3 regions of the Nostoc sp. CCY 9925 genome follow, and region 2 is predicted to be linked to each of the others. Evidence: riboswitches for the same ligand, from Rfam matches in the RefSeq annotation. Region 2 holds a riboswitch; each other region holds the start of a gene.
The links. Region 2 has a riboswitch for cobalamin ahead of ACM0OY_RS24505 (DUF1636 domain-containing protein). Riboswitches for the same ligand answer to the same signal wherever they lie in the genome.

Region 1: another riboswitch for cobalamin. It lies ahead of ACM0OY_RS20660 (TonB-dependent receptor plug domain-containing protein); the one in region 2 lies ahead of ACM0OY_RS24505 (DUF1636 domain-containing protein).
Region 3: another riboswitch for cobalamin. It lies ahead of ACM0OY_RS20620 (energy-coupling factor ABC transporter permease); the one in region 2 lies ahead of ACM0OY_RS24505 (DUF1636 domain-containing protein).

Annotation. Positions count from the first base shown of each region.
Region 1 covers NZ_CAWUDO010000041.1:43,853-49,530, reverse strand. The annotation lists gene ACM0OY_RS20670 (class I SAM-dependent DNA methyltransferase) at 1-261, shown strand, start outside; gene ACM0OY_RS20665 (hypothetical protein) at 268-723, shown strand; cobalamin riboswitch at 1,008-1,158, shown strand; gene ACM0OY_RS20660 (TonB-dependent receptor plug domain-containing protein) at 1,467-3,611, shown strand; gene ACM0OY_RS20655 ((2Fe-2S) ferredoxin domain-containing protein) at 3,647-4,519, shown strand; gene ACM0OY_RS20650 (ABC transporter substrate-binding protein) at 4,674-5,678, shown strand, end outside.
Region 2 covers NZ_CAWUDO010000056.1:1-5,678, forward strand. The annotation lists partial or broken gene ACM0OY_RS24495 (transposase) at 152-575, opposite strand; tRNA gene ACM0OY_RS24500 (tRNA-Val) at 986-1,059, opposite strand; cobalamin riboswitch at 1,152-1,335, shown strand; gene ACM0OY_RS24505 (DUF1636 domain-containing protein) at 1,357-1,770, shown strand; gene ACM0OY_RS24510 (cobalt-precorrin-6A reductase) at 1,767-2,513, shown strand; gene ACM0OY_RS24515 (hypothetical protein) at 2,754-3,236, opposite strand; gene ACM0OY_RS24520 (hypothetical protein) at 3,436-3,960, opposite strand; gene ACM0OY_RS24525 (cupin domain-containing protein) at 4,087-4,539, opposite strand; gene ACM0OY_RS24530 (ATP-binding protein) at 4,745-5,678, shown strand, end outside.
Region 3 covers NZ_CAWUDO010000041.1:37,391-43,068, reverse strand. The annotation lists gene ACM0OY_RS20645 (iron chelate uptake ABC transporter family permease subunit) at 1-514, shown strand, start outside; gene ACM0OY_RS20640 (ABC transporter ATP-binding protein) at 660-1,673, shown strand; gene ACM0OY_RS20635 (energy-coupling factor ABC transporter ATP-binding protein) at 1,715-2,548, opposite strand; gene cbiQ (cobalt ECF transporter T component CbiQ) at 2,523-3,335, opposite strand; gene ACM0OY_RS20625 (energy-coupling factor ABC transporter substrate-binding protein) at 3,332-3,634, opposite strand; gene ACM0OY_RS20620 (energy-coupling factor ABC transporter permease) at 3,621-4,400, opposite strand; cobalamin riboswitch at 4,426-4,566, opposite strand; gene ACM0OY_RS20615 (heavy metal translocating P-type ATPase) at 4,620-5,678, opposite strand, start outside.

The DNA of each region.
Region 1 (5,678 bases), on a different contig from region 2:
ATCAAAACTGAAGACATCTCCACTCAAGTTGCACCAACGATTGACTTGTGTGTTGATAACTTTCGTACTTTTGGGCTGAGTACAGTTAAATATATTGCTGATGTTGTAGCGATCGCACTCCCACCATTATACGCGATCGGACGTTGGGCATTTAAGCGTTGGCTCGAAAAGCCAATTGCTGAGGGATTAGCAGCACGCGCTATTTTTGAAAACCATCTGTGTTATTCCATTCAACTTTGGCAGTTATCTAAAGGAGATTAATTAAAGATGATCCCAGAAATAAACACCCAAGATTGGCAACAAAATTTTATAGCCACTAATTTATTGGCAATTGGTTACAACGCTTGGGTAGGTTATTTAGGAGGAGAACGTGGTGTCGTGATTTGCAGCACTAATTCTGTGCATTTAGGTATGGCTGGCGAAACATTTAAAGCGCATTTTATCCCGCGTAAAAATCTCGCAGCTTTCTTAAATGCTTGGTTAGCAGCACCCGATACTGTACTGTTGCAAAGACACTTCATGAATGCTCATATTCTCGAAGCTTTAGATAAATATAATCCTCAAAAAGATGTTATTTTTTTGTTGGAATACGGTTATCAAGCTGCTTTTTTCTATTTAACTAATTTACCAATTACACCACCGCAATGTTACCAAACTGTATGCAAAGAATGGGCAGAATTCCAACCTCCGCACACCCTTTTAACAGGAGCAAAAACACAATGAGACTCATCCAAAAGCAAAAACAAGCTTTCTAGTTTTACCGCTTTTTCCCAATTGCTATGTATAGAGCTTTAATAGCAAAATTAAAGTCTTACAATACTTCTTAGAAATGTAATACTCTGGACAAAATTAAATCTAGAGTGTGTGAAAAGTCCCCTATCCTGATAATTAGGGGATTTATTTTATGAGTGTTAACTGTAGCACAAGTATAATTCTATATTCAGTAAGTAATATGGGGAATCAAAATTATTATTGACTAAATTTACATATACACAATAACTATGGTAATGTGACAAATAACTGTCGGTTCTGATGGTGAGCAGCCATCAGGCGCAAGGGGGAAAGTTCGGTGTAAATCCGGCGCTGTCCCGCAGCTGTAATGAGACGAATATAACGTGTCTCTTAGTCAGAATGCCCGCCGACTCACTCTAGACACAAAACATTTATCTGCGAGGCACAGATGATACATTTGATTAATAAATTTCATGGGTACAGATACTGTTTTAAGACAGTACCCTCTGCAAGTTTTACTAATTCGCTTCGCTGTTAGTAACGACACTTAATTTTTGGTTGTCTTATAGGGATTTGGGTATCCATAAGGAATACCACAAAGTCTTTTTTGCTATCCAAATAGTATCCATCATGATTTAGGTATGGCAATGCATTGTAGCAAGCTAGTTGAAGCCTAAATCTTAAAAACTCATAGCACAAATAAATACCTGTCTTTACTGAAAACGAGGAGTTTCATGTCCACTTCCCGTACAGTTACTTATTGTGAATTTTTCTCAAAAATCTTTGTTTTTACCGCAATCTATGGGATAGTCTGCGGAAGAAATGTAGCGATTGCTAATCAAGTTGCACAAATATCTGAGTTTCCTAAGTATGAAGGTTCTGCAAGAGACTTACAACCAGTTGCACAAGTAACACCTGAAAATACTCCAGCCTCCACAACAGAAACAGAACCCGATATTGAATTAACAGTCATCGACAAGCTATTGAATGAACCTGTATTTTCACCCTTTCGCCGCGAAGGGACAGTAAAAGATTCCACCCGTCCCGTTTACGTAATTACGGGTGAAGAAATGGAAGCGCAGGGTGCAAGAACTGTCAAAGAAGCACTGCGATTTCTTCCTGGTATCTTGGGTGATGGTACTGTTGGCACAGAAGTTAATGCTTTAAGTGGTCAATTTATTCGCGGTTCTAATACCGATCAAGTATTAATATTGCTTGATGGTAGACCGATTAATAATCTTGGTGGCGGTGGTTTTGACCTCTCAGAATTTACCACTAATAATATTGAAAGAGTCGAAGTATTACCAGGAGGAGGTTCAACTCTTTATGGTTCTGATGCGATAGGAGGGGTAATTAATATTGTCACTCGTCGTCCCACAGAGAAAGTTACAACAGAAGCCAAAATTAATATTGGTGCTTATGGACTAAACCAAAAAAGTATTCAAAATAGTGGGAAAGCGGGTGCAATTTCTTGGGTTGTAGGTTACAACCGTACACAAGCAGAAAATAATTATCCTTTTACAATCCCTGAAGCCAATTTTACAGGAACTAGAACAAATAATGATGCTCTATTTAACAACTTTAATGTCAAACTAGAGGCAGATTTAGGCACACGTAATACCTTAACTCTCTCAAGCCTATACTTAAGCAAAGAACAAGGAGTACCAGGAGGGGTAGCAATTCCTGAACCCCAATTTGGGCAAGGTTTTTTCAATTCTTTCACCGACAATAATCGCAAATACACAGACCAAGTTCTCACTGATTTAACCTGGAATTCCAAATTAGGGAATGGTAATGATTCACTTTTAACAGCCAGAGTTTATACTGATTTTCTCAATACTCGTTTTGATAACCGTAGTGGCGCACTTTCATCTCAAAATCGGTTTGATTCTAACCAAGTTTCTTACGGTATTCAAACCACACATAGTTGGAATCTTACCAAAAATCAGATTTTAGTTTATGGCTTTGATTACCGGAATGCAAATGTGCGTAATACCACCTTTAATTATGGCAGTAATGTCAATAGAGAAAATTACAATGACAGTATTAGTCAAGGAGCCATTTTCGCTAAATATGAAAATAATCTTACTTCTAGTTTCAGTATCAATTTAGGAGTACGCCAAGATTTCAGTAGCTTGGTAAATGGTTCATTTACATCACCATCTGTAGGTACAAAATTAGCAGTCTCTGACTCCACAACAGTCAGAGCAAACTACATCAAAAACTTTCGAGCGCCAACCATTGCCAATTTATTTAACAATAATCCTACTAATATTGGTAATCCTGAACTTAAACCAGAAAAGGGTGATAGTTTTGATATTGGCATTGACCAAAAGTTAGGTAATATAGGCTTATTACGTTTGACGTTCTTTAGTAACACAGTATCCGATACAATTGTCTTTAAGCGGTTGACACCACCCGTGAATGGCAATACAGGTACTTTTGAAAATATCGGACTAGTTAGAACTACAGGAATTGAAGCCTCTCTGAATTTGCAGCTAGCGAAGAATATCTATGCTTTTGCTAATTATACAGCTAATGATCCGCGCATTTTAGAAAGTTCTAATCCGGCGGAAGTTGATAAGGAGTTACGATTTGCAGGTGCGGATAAATTAAATTTGGGTGTTTCTTATGAAAATCCTCAAGGTTGGTATTTAGGATTGCTCATGAATTCTTTGAATGGGTATCCAACGAATAACGATAATACAGAGTTTTTGTCTGGTTATACTACTTTAGATTTCAAAATGCGCGTCCCTTTAAGTGATAGTTTGATACTGACAAGTAGTGTAGATAATATCTTTAACCAGCGTTATCAGTTGTTTCCGGGTTTTCCTGATGGGGGGAGGGTTTTTCAGGTTGGGTTGAGTTCTAGGTTTTAAGGTTAAGAATTTTTTCACGCAGAGGAGAGTTGAAGATGAGTGAATTTAATTGTTTGGTTACACCAGTAAATCAAGTTGTGACTGAGGCGTTGTCTACAGGTGGGACAATTGAGTATGAATATTTTGATTGTGTAAGTGATGTTTTGTCATCGTTACTTTACACTTTATTTGAGCAGAATTGGCAACAGGTAGGGGTGGGGCATATTGTCCAAGGTAGTGTTTTGGAATTAGAATTTAATGCTGCACCAAAACTTTGTATTCTCTACGATGGATATTTGACGGTAGCCACTGAAGGCTGGCATTTACATTTGTGTATTGATACTAATTTTGGTGGGCCTCTTTGTAGAACCCCTGTAGAAGTCAGGAAGCAGCGTCAAGTTAGTCGTGCAGCTTTTTATCGTCGGTTTAATGCAGAAGGGAATCCCAGAAGTTGGGGAATTCAGTTTTGGAATGGTGCAGATGAACAATTGATGACGATTTTATTACCGAATCCTTTCGTTGATGGTGAAAATTTATTACCAGAAGGTAAACCTGATTTATCAAAGTTAGCTTTGTATCAAGAATTAAGAGATATTTATGTATTGGGTATTCAACCAATCCCGTTTAGCAAAAATCCCCTGAAGCATTCTTATATTTCAGTTTGCACTTCTACTCGCTGCCTTCCTTCACGCAAATGGCAACCCACATTTGATGCTTTAAAATCCGCAGTTGAAAATGCAGGTTTAGATGTGGAAGTGAGAACATCTGGCTGCTTGGAAGTTTGCCAACAAGGGCCAGTAGTATTTTATTCTGATGATAGAACTTGGTACACTCGCGTTAACTCAAGTGTAGCTGAAACTATTGTCAATGAACATTTGCTAAAAGGTAACAAAGTTATTGAAAATTGCTATCCACCAGATTCCCCATAACTTCTATTTTTAAAAATCTCACGCGAAGACATAAAACAGATTTTATTTAGTTCATCTTCTTTTCTCTTCTTCTCTAACTCTCTGCGCCACCCTGCGGGAACGGCAAAGCCGAACCGCGTCTCTGCGTGAGAAAAATTATATTTCCTCAAACCCTATGAAATTGGTAAAACTGACTCACTCAAAACCCATTATTTTTTTGTACCAGTTTTTTCTCATTGCAACTTTAATTATTGCTTGCCATAGTACGGCAATTGATACCTCTACAAATACCAATAATAACGACTGCATTCAAAAATATGACCCCAATACTGATTACTTCCCTAATAAAATCAAGATTACTCACGCAACAGGCTTCGCAGTACAGTATCATAAACACTACAAAATAGTCACTATAAAAAATCCTTGGCAGAATACTAACACAGGTTTTCAATATGTTTTAGTCCAATGTGGAACTCCCACGCCAAAAGGATTTAATCAAGCACAGATAATTACAGTTCCCATTAATTCCATAGTTTCTCTATCTACTACTCATTTACCTCACCTAGCCAAATTAGGTGTAGTTGATAAACTGATTGGTATTAGTAATAGTAAACAGGTCAATACTCCTGATGTAGTCGAGAGAATCAAAGCCGGAAAATTAGCACAAGTAGGTGATAATTCAAATGTGGATATAGAGAAAGTACTAGAATTAAATCCTGATTTGGTAACAACTTTTGGTACTGGAAATTCCCAAACTGATAGTTATAGCAAACTCACAGAGGCGGGTTTGAAAGTGGCAATAAATTCTGAATATATGGAAGACACACCACTGGGAAGAAGCGAATGGTTAAAATTTACGGCTCTGTTTTTTAACAAAGACGAGCAAGCAGAAAAAATATTTAGTGAAATTGCCAATAAATATGAACAAGTAGCTCAAAAAGCTAAATCTGTAAAAAATCGTCCAACTGTATTCGTAGGGTTCAATTTTAAAGGAACTTGGTATATGCCTGGAGGCAAAAGTTACGTAGCTAAATATCTGGCTGATGCAGGAACAAACTATCTCTGGAGTGATGATAAATCCTCTGGTAGTTTACCTTTATCTTTTGAAGTTGTTTTGGAACGTGCAGCCAATGCTGATTACTGGTTGAATTTTAGCCAATCTTGGAAGAATTTAAAGGAT
Region 2 (5,678 bases):
GCAAAAAAACCAAAGTATGTAACGGAAAGTAAAGTTGCTCAAAAAGCTTTTCCCTCCTGCCTCCTGCCTCCTGCCTCCTGCCTCCTGCCTCCTGCCTCCTGCCTCCTGCCTCCTGCCTTGTCATAACGATAATTTTCAACACCGACCTACTTATGAGACGAAGCAGAGAACCATAAATCATCGCTTCACTCACCTCTGAATACACCTTATAATCTTTGCTTAACCCCCGAAATCGATTCAGCTTTTCCATTGGTTCGCTCAACAATCCACCGCTTGGGCAACTGCTCAAACGTCTCAGAGGTTCGTGTAATCACTTCCACCCGCACCCGCTCACCACAGACCTGCTAAACAGCATTGGCAAAGTTTTTGCCAGAATACCCCTGGTCTACCCAGATCAGTTCTAATTTGGACAACTTCTCTTTTGCTTCATCCAGCACAACCACCGTCCCTAATCGTTCTGAGGCATTTACTTCGGTTACCAGAACCCCAATCAACAATCCTTGAGAATCTACGACGATATGCCGCTTACGTCCTTTAACCTTCTTGCCACCATCGAAACCGTAGACCTCCCCTTTATAACCCTCTTGTGTCACTTGCGGAAAACAATAATCGGAGCGAAACTCTGAAGCTTTGATGGAATAAAGTTTTGAGCTTTTCTTTTCTAACAGAAACTAAAATTTATAGCCAAAAACTCAAAAGTAAAGCTCTCAAAAGCTTTCAGACATTGGCTTCTCCCAAAGTGACAGAACAGGGATAAGAAAAGTCTTCAGGTTGGATCTGGGTCTTTATCACAAGTTCTACGACGACAGGCAAAATCTTAAAACCCTTCTGCCTTCTGCCTTAAAGCGCGTAACCTTTCATCATCACCAAAAGTGGCCAAGAACCCATAACTTTGCCGCGTTCTATTGGAAGCATAAGCTTGCCGTTGCGGCAAAGTTATGGGTAAAGTCACACAACGACGACAAATAATTAGTCACTGTACAAATGGACGTAACTGGATTCGAACCAGTGACCTCTACGATGTCAACGTAGCGCTCTAACCAACTGAGCTATACGTCCTTAACCACACAATTATCAATCATAACACATACTTTTGTTAAAAAGCAAGATAAAGAATCTAGATGATTTCAGTACTATTCGACCCTAGTGTATGATCGTTAAGGTTATTCGGTTCTGGTGGGGGTCAGCTACCAGAGGTAACGGGGAAAGTTCGGTGCAAATCCGGCGCTGTCCCGCAACTGTGAACTCATTTGAGATTTGAGATTAGCTTGCCTCAGGAATCCAAAATTACAAATTGAGTGAGTCAGGATGCCCGCCGAAGTAGATTTATTAGTTCCACATTTCTGCGAGGTACAGATGACTGCGACTGCAAATATTTCCCCAACCGATCGCTGTGATGTTCCAGACCACACTTTATTTGTTTGCAAAACCTGTGCCAGCGTTTGGCAAGATGGAAAACGTTTACCTGGAAGTGGTGGCGAACAACTAGTAGAGCAACTCCAGCACTTAGCACAAGATTGGGACTTGCGAGACGAATTCCCAATTCAAGAAGTTGAATGCATGAGTGCTTGTAATCGTTCCTGCGTGGTTGCCTTTGCTGCCAAAGGCAAATTAACATATCTATTTGGCGATCTAGCCCTTGATGGCAGTGCATCTGCGATACTAGAGTGTGCTAGTCAGTACTATGCCAAGCCAGATGGTTTACTGCCTTGGTCAGAACGTCCAAAAGCACTAAAAAATGGCATTTTGGCAAAAATTCCATCTTTATGATCCGCATTTTAATTCTGGGTGGGACAGGAGATGCGGCAGAACTAGCTGCTAGACTGGCGAGTATAGAAAGGGTAGAAGTAATCACATCCCTAGCTGGTCGCACCCGTGACCCATTAGTTCCTTTGGGTGATTTGCGGGTTGGAGGCTTTGGTGGTGTTGCTGGATTGGCTAGTTATCTGGAAGTAATGCAAATCGACTTGCTAATTGATGCAACCCATCCTTTTGCTAGCCAAATTTCCTGGAACGCTGTAGATGCTGCAACCAAAGTCGGAGTAACCAATCTAAGGTTAATTCGTCCGCCTTGGCAAAAGGTAAGTGGCGATCGCTGGATTGAAGTTGATAGCGTTGCAGCCGCAGCTACAATCCTGCAAAACCAAGCACAGCGAGTATTTCTGACAGTTGGTAGGCAAGAACTCGCCGCCTTTGCTCATCTCAAAGAAATTTGGTTTCTCATGCGAATGATTGACGCTCCTACTCCTGATGCCTTAGTGCCACCAGGGATGTTATTGTGCGATCGCGGTCCCTTTACCCTCTATAACGAAAGGGAAATCCTGATTCACCACAATATCGATACCATCGTCAGTAAAAATAGCGGTGGTGATGCAACCTACGCCAAAATCATTGCCGCACGAGAACTTGAGGTGAAAGTTGTGATGGTGAATCGTCCAGCCATACCACCAGGAAATTACGTTACTAATGTTGATGATGCTTTGGCGTGGGTGTTTGACAAGTTGCACGATTAGTATTGCTAAGAAGATGAAAAAGAAAATTGGGCTTTGGATAATTGAACTTGAGTTAATGAATCTTTCCCTCACTCTAACTAAAGTCCAAGTCCGTGCCTCTGAGAATCGTAAACAGACAGTTTTATTTAAATAAAACCTTTTATTCTGTCGAATTGACTTTAAAATTAAATACTCAAAAAGCTCCCCGGCTTTTCAAAGAAATCGGCGAGCTAAATAAAAGAGGATTGCTATAGATATTTATCAAATTGTTGCTAATGCCGGTTCTGCTAAAAAATATTTCAGATTTTCCTTATCAGTGGCAAATTTCAAATAGACAGACGCCATTTCTGGTGTTAGAAATTCAATCATTAATCTGTTTTCGACCCAGAACTCTATGACATCAAAGAAAGAATCACGGTTACAGCGCACTACGCGCCAGCCTTCACGGACACCAATTTGTTCAATTTCTTTCTGGCTAGTGGGTACAGAAATAGCTGCATGAATATCTGTAAACCTTGAAGTAATAGCAGTATGCACAAATACACATTCGTCATCACCTTCACCAGGCTCTATTTGAGAACCTAAAGGATAAAGTTCAATGGCTGTACCGTGTTCATCGAAAGGTATAACCATATAACTGCTTGGGTTAGGAGGAAAAGGAACAGCTTGTGCTTTTAGAATTTCTGCAAAAACTTGAGCAACATGGTTGGGGTTTTTAACAGCAATGGAAATATGGTGAATCATAGAATAACCTCAGTTCGATATCTTGTAGATTACGAAATAATCGGGGAAAACTAGGGGAGACAAATCTGATTTTTGTACAGAACTAAAAAAAATATGTGCTGGCTGTTAATGGGTAATAGGCAATAACATGCAACAGTAAATAGGCGACAGGTGGCAGGTAAAAAGCAATAGTTTCTCTTGCCTATTGCCCTTTGCCATCCTACTGTGGTCGCCCGTAATGAGCTTTACCTTGACCGTCTGTAGTTTCAAGCACTAGAACTTGCTGTCCATAGTCATTGGTTTGAATTGACCACTGGTAGGTTTCAGGCTTTGCTGAATTGCGGCTGGAGTAGGTGCGTCCGCTATTGCAGATTTGCCCTTGGGATGTGCTGTCGCTGGGTTGAAAAGTCAAACGGCCAGCTTCAACTTTAACTTTGCCTTTTTCCTCTATGAATAGGTTAGATGTGCAGTTGTAGGTGGTGATTTGAATCAGCCTCCTTCGCTGGTAGCTACCGTTAGAAGTGAGTTGGAATTGATCGCTAGAACCGTTCGGGGCTGCTGGCCGCCCTGTGTAGCTGTCTTCATATTGGATGGATGAAATTCGACCGTACCGCCACTCACCTTGGAGTTCGGTAGGTACTCCAGCATTATTTTGAGCCTGACTGGCACTTGGGTAAAAAACAAGGCTGGCATTGAGACCCAAGCCAAGGACACTAGCAGCTAACAGACGAGTAGTTTTTGACATAGAATTGAGTTGCTTATTTGTTATTGAGTACAGATGAATTTTTTGGAATAGATTTATCAACAAGAATTCTGAATTCAGAATTCTGTTCTATATATTGTTTGTACTTACTTGATGTAGTTTCCAAATTTATCCAGCAAACTGCAATCCGTATTTGTTGAAAACAGGCTGCACTTTTTCCATGTTTACTGCTGGACTATCTGCTACTTCACCCATTTCTTCATAAAACTTTTTCGCTCCCTTGGGTGCAATTAAAACTAAGAATTTAGTAGTAGCAGAACGAACTTTGAAGGCGTGTAGTGCATTGTGAGGAATGTTAACGAAACAGCCTGGTGATGCCAAAATTGTTTCTGTACCAATTTGGATATCTATTTCACCTTCTAGAATATAAAATGCTTCTTCCCAGGGGTGAGTGTGCAGTGGCGGGCCATTTTCTTGTGTATCTGTAATTTCATAAACTGCCCAAGTTCCATTTGTTTCTTCGCCTGTTGCTTTGGTTGTAAAATGTGCGCCAAGAACTGAAAATTGATTACCTTCGCCTGGTGTCAGAATAATTGGTTTACGGATGGTTGAAGTTTGCATATAAGCTATTCCTTGTTGTGTAATTTAGTAGATATCAGCTACAAACTTGATTTGATGTTTATTAGATTAGTGGTGAATCGGGGAGAAGTAGGGGAGACAATTGAGTAATTGATATTTTTTTTGTAACTGATTATTAAGAAACTGAACTAACGTGAAAATTTCTAGGAATAATGAGTAACCTATTCTGGCGAAAGTCGATATTGTGATGCTTAACCAGTCACTCAAATTCCCCAAAGCTGACATCTTAGTAATTGATGACACACCAGAAAACCTAAACCTCTTATCTGCCATGCTGACGGATCAGGGATATAAAGTAAGGAGTGTAACTAAAGGTTCTACGGGTTTACGCGGTGCAAATGCAGTTCCTCCGGACTTGATTTTGTTGGATGTGAATATGCCTGAGATGAATGGCTATGAAGTCTGTCAAAATTTGAAGGCGAACGATCGCACTCGTGAAATTCCGGTAATTTTTATCAGCGCTTTGGGTGATGTCCTAGATAAAATAAAAGCTTTTGCAGTTGGCGGGGTAGACTATATCACTAAGCCTTTTCAATTAGAAGAAGTTTTAGCGCGAATTGAAAATCACTTGACGATTCGGCAATTGCAACAACAACTCCAAGCCCAAAATCAGCAGTTGCAGCAGGAAATCCACGATCGCACTAAAGCAGAAGAGAAGTTTGCTAAAGTTTTTCGTTCTAGTCCCAATCCAATTGCGATCGCTACAGTTTCGGAAGCTCGTTTTCTTGACGCGAATCCCAGTTTTTTAAGGATCAGCGGCTATTCTCTAGAGGAAGTGATCGGACACACCGCTACCGAAATTGATTTGGGTAAAAATACAGTAGCATTCGCCCAAAAAATCCAACTTCTGCCGGAAACTGGCTCGCTTTACAATCAAGAATTTGAATTTTGTACTAAGTCTAGTGAAGTCAAAACCATATTAATATCTATCGAATTGATTGACTTAGCCGGAGTACCTTGTGCTTTATTAATTGCCAATGACATCACCGAACGCAAACGTTTAGAAAACGAGTTTATCTCTTTAGTCAGTCATGAATTGCGTACACCTCTAACTTCCACAATGGGAGCATTAGATTTGTTGGGTGCAGGACAATTAGGAACTCTCACCCAACAAGGGCAAA
Region 3 (5,678 bases), on a different contig from region 2:
TTTGTTGCAGTTTAGCTCAAAAGAACGAATTCAAAGTTATATTATGTGGACTTTTGGTAGTTTTGCTGGGGTGACTTGGAAACAGTTAGTTGTTTTAATTCCAGTGATACTTTTAAGTTTATTGGGAGCAGTGTTGCAATCAAAATCTTTGAATGCACTTTTACTGGGTGAATCTTATGCACGTAGTTTAGGTTTAACTGTGCAAAAAACCAGATTTTCTATTATTACCAGTGCATCTATATTAGCTGGAGCAATTACCGCTTTTTGCGGCCCCATTGCATTTTTAGGTGTAGCAATTCCCCATTTATGCCGTAGTCTGTTCAATACTTCCGACCATCGGATATTAATTCCTAGTGTAACAATGATGGGTGCAATCTTAGCATTGTTTGCAGATTTGTTTTCTCAACTTGCGGTAAGTCAGATGGTTTTACCTTTAAATGCTGTCACCGCTTTGATTGGAACTCCTGTTGTGACTTGGGTAATTCTGCGGCGTAATTCCCAAAAGTCTTTTTAAGATTTTTGAAACGCAGAGGTACGCGGTGAACCAGCGCTGCGGGAGGGTTTCCCTCCGCAGGCGACTGGTGAACCCGAAGGGAGGTAAGCGCAGAGGTACGCAAAGTGTTTTTAAGGTTAATTCGCTATGAATTATTATTCTGATAATGAGTAACTCGATTTTAACAACTCATAACTTGACTATTGGTTATAAGACATCCCGAAAAACTGTTCGGTGTGTTGCATCGGATATTTCTGTATCTCTGCAATCTGGGGAACTGGTTTGCTTACTTGGCCCTAATGGTGCGGGTAAATCTACATTACTGCGATCGCTCGCCGGAATGCAACCCCCAATATCAGGTGAAGTCCAACTCTTGGGGGAAAATATTTACAAGTTAGCACCACAAGAATTAGCCAAACGTCTGAGTTTGGTACTCACCGAGAAAGTTGATGTCGGAATGCTATCAGCTTACACCTTGGTCAGCTTGGGGCGATATCCTTACACTGATTGGTGGGGAAATTTGACACCCGAAGATGAAGCTATAGTAACTTTGGCAATAAAATCTGTAGGAGCAGTACACTTAGCACAACGCCAAGTTAGCGAATTAAGTGATGGTGAACGCCAAAAAATCATGATTGCACGTGCTTTGGCTCAGTCGCCTATTGTGATGTTACTTGATGAGCCAACAGCATTTTTAGATTTACCGCGACGGGTGGAAATTATGCAATTGTTACGCCAGTTAGCACGAGAAACCAATCAGGCGATTCTCCTTTCTACCCACGATTTAGATTTAGCTTTGCGTTTGGCTGATAAAGTTTGGCTATTATCAACTAATGGTATTTTACACGTTGGCGCACCAGAAGATTTGGTGTTGAGTGGTGCATTTGCTGATACTTTTGAGAGTGAAGGCGTAGAGTTCGATGTTGCTTCTGGGGAATTTCATCTCCATACATCCCACAAAGGAGAAATTAATTTGATAGGTGAGGGGATTGCATCTGTGTGGACTATTCGTGCTTTAAAACGTGCAGGCTTCAAAGTTAATCAAAGTCAAAATAGCTTACCAATCTCAGTAGAAGTGATGTCAAACTCTAAACAATTTTTGTGGAAAATCACACAAAGCAAGACTGTATATACTTATTATTCATTGTATGAAATGATTAAATTTTTGGATCTTTTATAAAAGCATTGTCCCTAATTTATTGAGATTCTCTAACTGTATAATCAAGAAAAATTACGAAATCGCTCTAATATCCGTTGTCGCACTCGTTCTATAACTACTCCCTCCTCAGCAGATAGCCCATCAAATAACATCTCATATATCAATGGTACGCCCAACTCTAACTCTTCTAAAAGTGTACGCTGGCTAAATACATCTTGTGGTTTACCTTCTAGCATCAGCCGCCCTTTATCCATAACAAAAACCCAATCTGCCCACCGATAGACTAAATCTAAATCATGGGTTGCCATCAACAAAGTGGTTCCATCTCCATGAATTTTTTTCATGGTTGCTATCAAATTACGAGTATGTTTTATATCTAAATATGCAGTTGGCTCATCCAACACCAACAGTTCCGGTTGTAGCACCATCACATCGGCTATAGAAACTCGCTTTTTTTGTCCTAAACTCAGATGATGCACTGGTCTTTCTGCTAAAGCAGTCAGTTCAAATTCAATTAATGCTTGCTCTACTCGGTCTTTAATTTCTGGTTCTGGTAAACCTAAATTACACAAACCATAAGATATATCTTCTTCAACCGTAGAAGCTACTAATTGTTGTTCTGGATCTTGAAATACTAGGCCAACTTTCTGCCGTAATTTACCCAGATAATTACGATTATAACTTAATGGTTCACCACGCCAATGAACAACACCAGAATCAGGTTTATATAAACCGTTAGCTAATAGAAACAATGTCGTTTTACCACAACCATTCTGACCAATTAAGGCACACTTTTTACTTGATGGAATCTTCAGTGTTAGACCATTCAAAGCTGATTCCTGCGCCCCTGAATAGGTGTAATATACCTGCTCAAATTCGAGTAAATATTCCTGCATTTCGCCAAAACTCTAATCCTATTAATCCTACACAACCGCAAATCGCTTCGATGATATATCGTGCTTGGGGACGATAGCGACGAGGATGCCAAACTCGAAATTCAGTCACAAAACCCCGTGATTGTAATCCGAGAGAGAACTGACTATATCGTTGTAAAGTTCGCTGTAATAGTTGTGCGATTAGTAGTGCTAAACTTTTCATTCCACTTTGCCAAGTACGGTAGCCACCACGGGAATTTTGTGCTGTCCACAATTCATTGGCTGTGTTCAGCAGAATGAAAATAAACCGATACATTAATAATAATAAATCGGTTAAAAGCACTGGAAATCCTAAGTAACGCAGAGTTTGTAATATTTCCGTGAAAGGTACAGTTAGCATGAGAAAATATAGGCAAGAAACAGAGGCTAATGCTCTGGTTAAAATTCTCAATGCTTGGCTACTGCCACTATGACTGATATAAATATAGAAGTGTCCGAGAGTTAGTCCATACCATGAGTCTAATTTGACACTTTGTAAATCAGTAATTGCAACTCCATTCACCATCAAGGCTGGTAAACTTGTCAAACAAAAAACTATGGTGAACATTAACAACCGAAAATAAACACCAGCCGGAATTCTTGCATAAATAACTGTCCAAATACCCATCCAAAGCGCCATTAAAATTTGCACTAGCGGATGAGTAGCAAAGGAAATAGCAAGAGTAGTAAATGCAAAAATTAGTTTATGTTCTGGTGGCAAACTTCGTAGTCGATTAGTGTAAGCTAAAGTGTCTATTTGCAGGCTCATTCTTCACGTTTTTGTTGTTGGGAACGTCCTTTATACAACCCAATTGCATAACCGACTACTCCAGCACCTAAAGCTGCTTGCGAAGCAAATAATAAACTTTCTATTTCACCACTAGCTGGTTCAAAAAATGATTTAAACCAGGGTTTATATCCAGGTTGTATTTCAGTAATTGCTTTTTCTGCTTTGTCATCGGAACCGGCAAATTCGCCACCACGCACAAATATTAACGGTGCAACTGCTAAGGCTAATACAGCTACTACCAACAGCCAGTTACTCAACCCTTTTTTAGATTGACTCATTTCCTTGGGGTTCCCGTTTGATTAATTTCAACAATTCTAATTCTTGAGGATTATAAGATTGTAGCCAGTTCCACACCAATACAGTTAGCAATCCTTCACTAATTGCTAAGGGAACTTGAGTAATGGCGAAAATTCCGGCGAACTTGGTAAATGAAGCGAGAAACCCACCAACAGGTGCAGGAAAAGCTAGGGCGAGTTGGATAGAAGTGATAATGTAGGTGAGTAAATCTGCGATCGCAGCTGCTAGAAATATGGCGATTTTTTGTTTACCACCCAACTTTATTGTCAGATTATATATCCAGTAAGCTGCAAATGGCCCAGCGATCGCCATCGAAAAAGCATTTGCACCCAGCGTCGTCAAGCCACCATGCGCCAGTAACAAAGCTTGAAATAACAACACTAAGCTACCCAAAACTGACATAGTAAGGGGGCCAAACAGCACCGCACCTAACCCCGTCCCTGTTGGGTGAGAACAGCTACCTGTGACGGAAGGGATTTTCAACGCTGACAGCACAAAAGTAAAAGCACCAGCCAAGCCCAGCAGTAGTTTCAGTTCCGGGTTCGCTTGGGTAATGCGAGTCAGACTACGCAATCCCAATAGAAAAAATGGTAATGCCACAATCCACCAAAAAATCGCCCACTGCACGGGTAAAAAACCTTCCATAATGTGCATGGCGTAGGCGGGTTTGGGTAAACCAACTACTAGATAAAAACTGATAACTCCCATCAGGGTTAGACTGACTAACGCCTGTTTTTTTCTTTTCATAATCTGTACCTCGCAGATTTATGTAAACGAATTGATTCTAACCGGCGGGCATCCTGACTCACCTAATTTTGGCTCACAGTTGCGGGACAGCGCCGGATTTACACCGGACTTTCCCCCTTGCGTCCGATGGCTGCTCCCCATCAGAACCGATTGGAGTAACTATATCACCATTACTAATTTTGAACAGCGATTTTTTACCAGGTATTTACAAAGCGTAGTTTATTGAGATAGTTTAGCTCTAAATAGCCGCATTCCATTCGCCGTTACAAACAAAGAACTTCCGGTATCAGCTAAAACTGCAACTGCTAACCCGACAAATCCGAATGTCCCCAAAAGTAAAAACAGTGCTTTTGTTACCAGCGAAAAGACAATATTTTGCTGAATTACCTTTACGGTACGGCGACTCAAATCAACAGCCGTAGCGAGTCTTCTTAAGTCACCACCAACCAGTACGACATCAGCGGTTTCCAACGCTATATCTATCCCACCCACCGCAAAGCTGATATCCGCAGCCGCCAATGCCGGGGCATCATTTATACCATCACCTACCATGCCCACAATCCCAGAACGGCGCATTTGTTGAATTATTTGCAGCTTATCTTCTGGTAAAAGTTCTGCTTTATACTCTTTAATGTCAAGCTGTTGAGCAATTTGTTGGGCAACCTGAGTGCGATCGCCTGTTAACATGACTAGATGTTGCAATCCCTGCTTTTTCAACAATCGCACAGATGACGCAGCCTCCAAGCGCAAGCCATCCGCCAGGGAAATCACTCCTAATAAACCCTGGCTATTGCCTACTAAAACTGGAGTTTGTCCCAAATTTTCCATCTCACCCAAGAGGGACTCGGCAGCCAGTGATAAACTGATACCTTGATCCACAAATAACCGCCGATTTCCCACAAAATACTGCATTGTGCCAAAATTTGCGGTAATACCTCTACCAGGATAAGCTATAAAATTCTGGGGATTCTCTAACTCTATTCCTTCCTCCCTGGCTTTTGCAACTATCGCCCTAGCCAAAGGATGTTCAGATTGTTGTTCCAAAGCAGCGGCGATTAATAATATCTGCGTTGCACTCACTTCCCCCAACTCCTTCACCTGTAGCACTACAGGTTCTCCTTGGGTCAGGGTTCCCGTTTTATCAAAAGCAAGACTGGTGAGTTTTCCAGCAGTTTCCAAGCTATTACCGCCCTTGAATAATATCCCTTGACGGGTGGCTGCACCAATAGCACTGACAATGGAAACGGGGGTAGAAATCACCAAAGCACAGGGACAAGC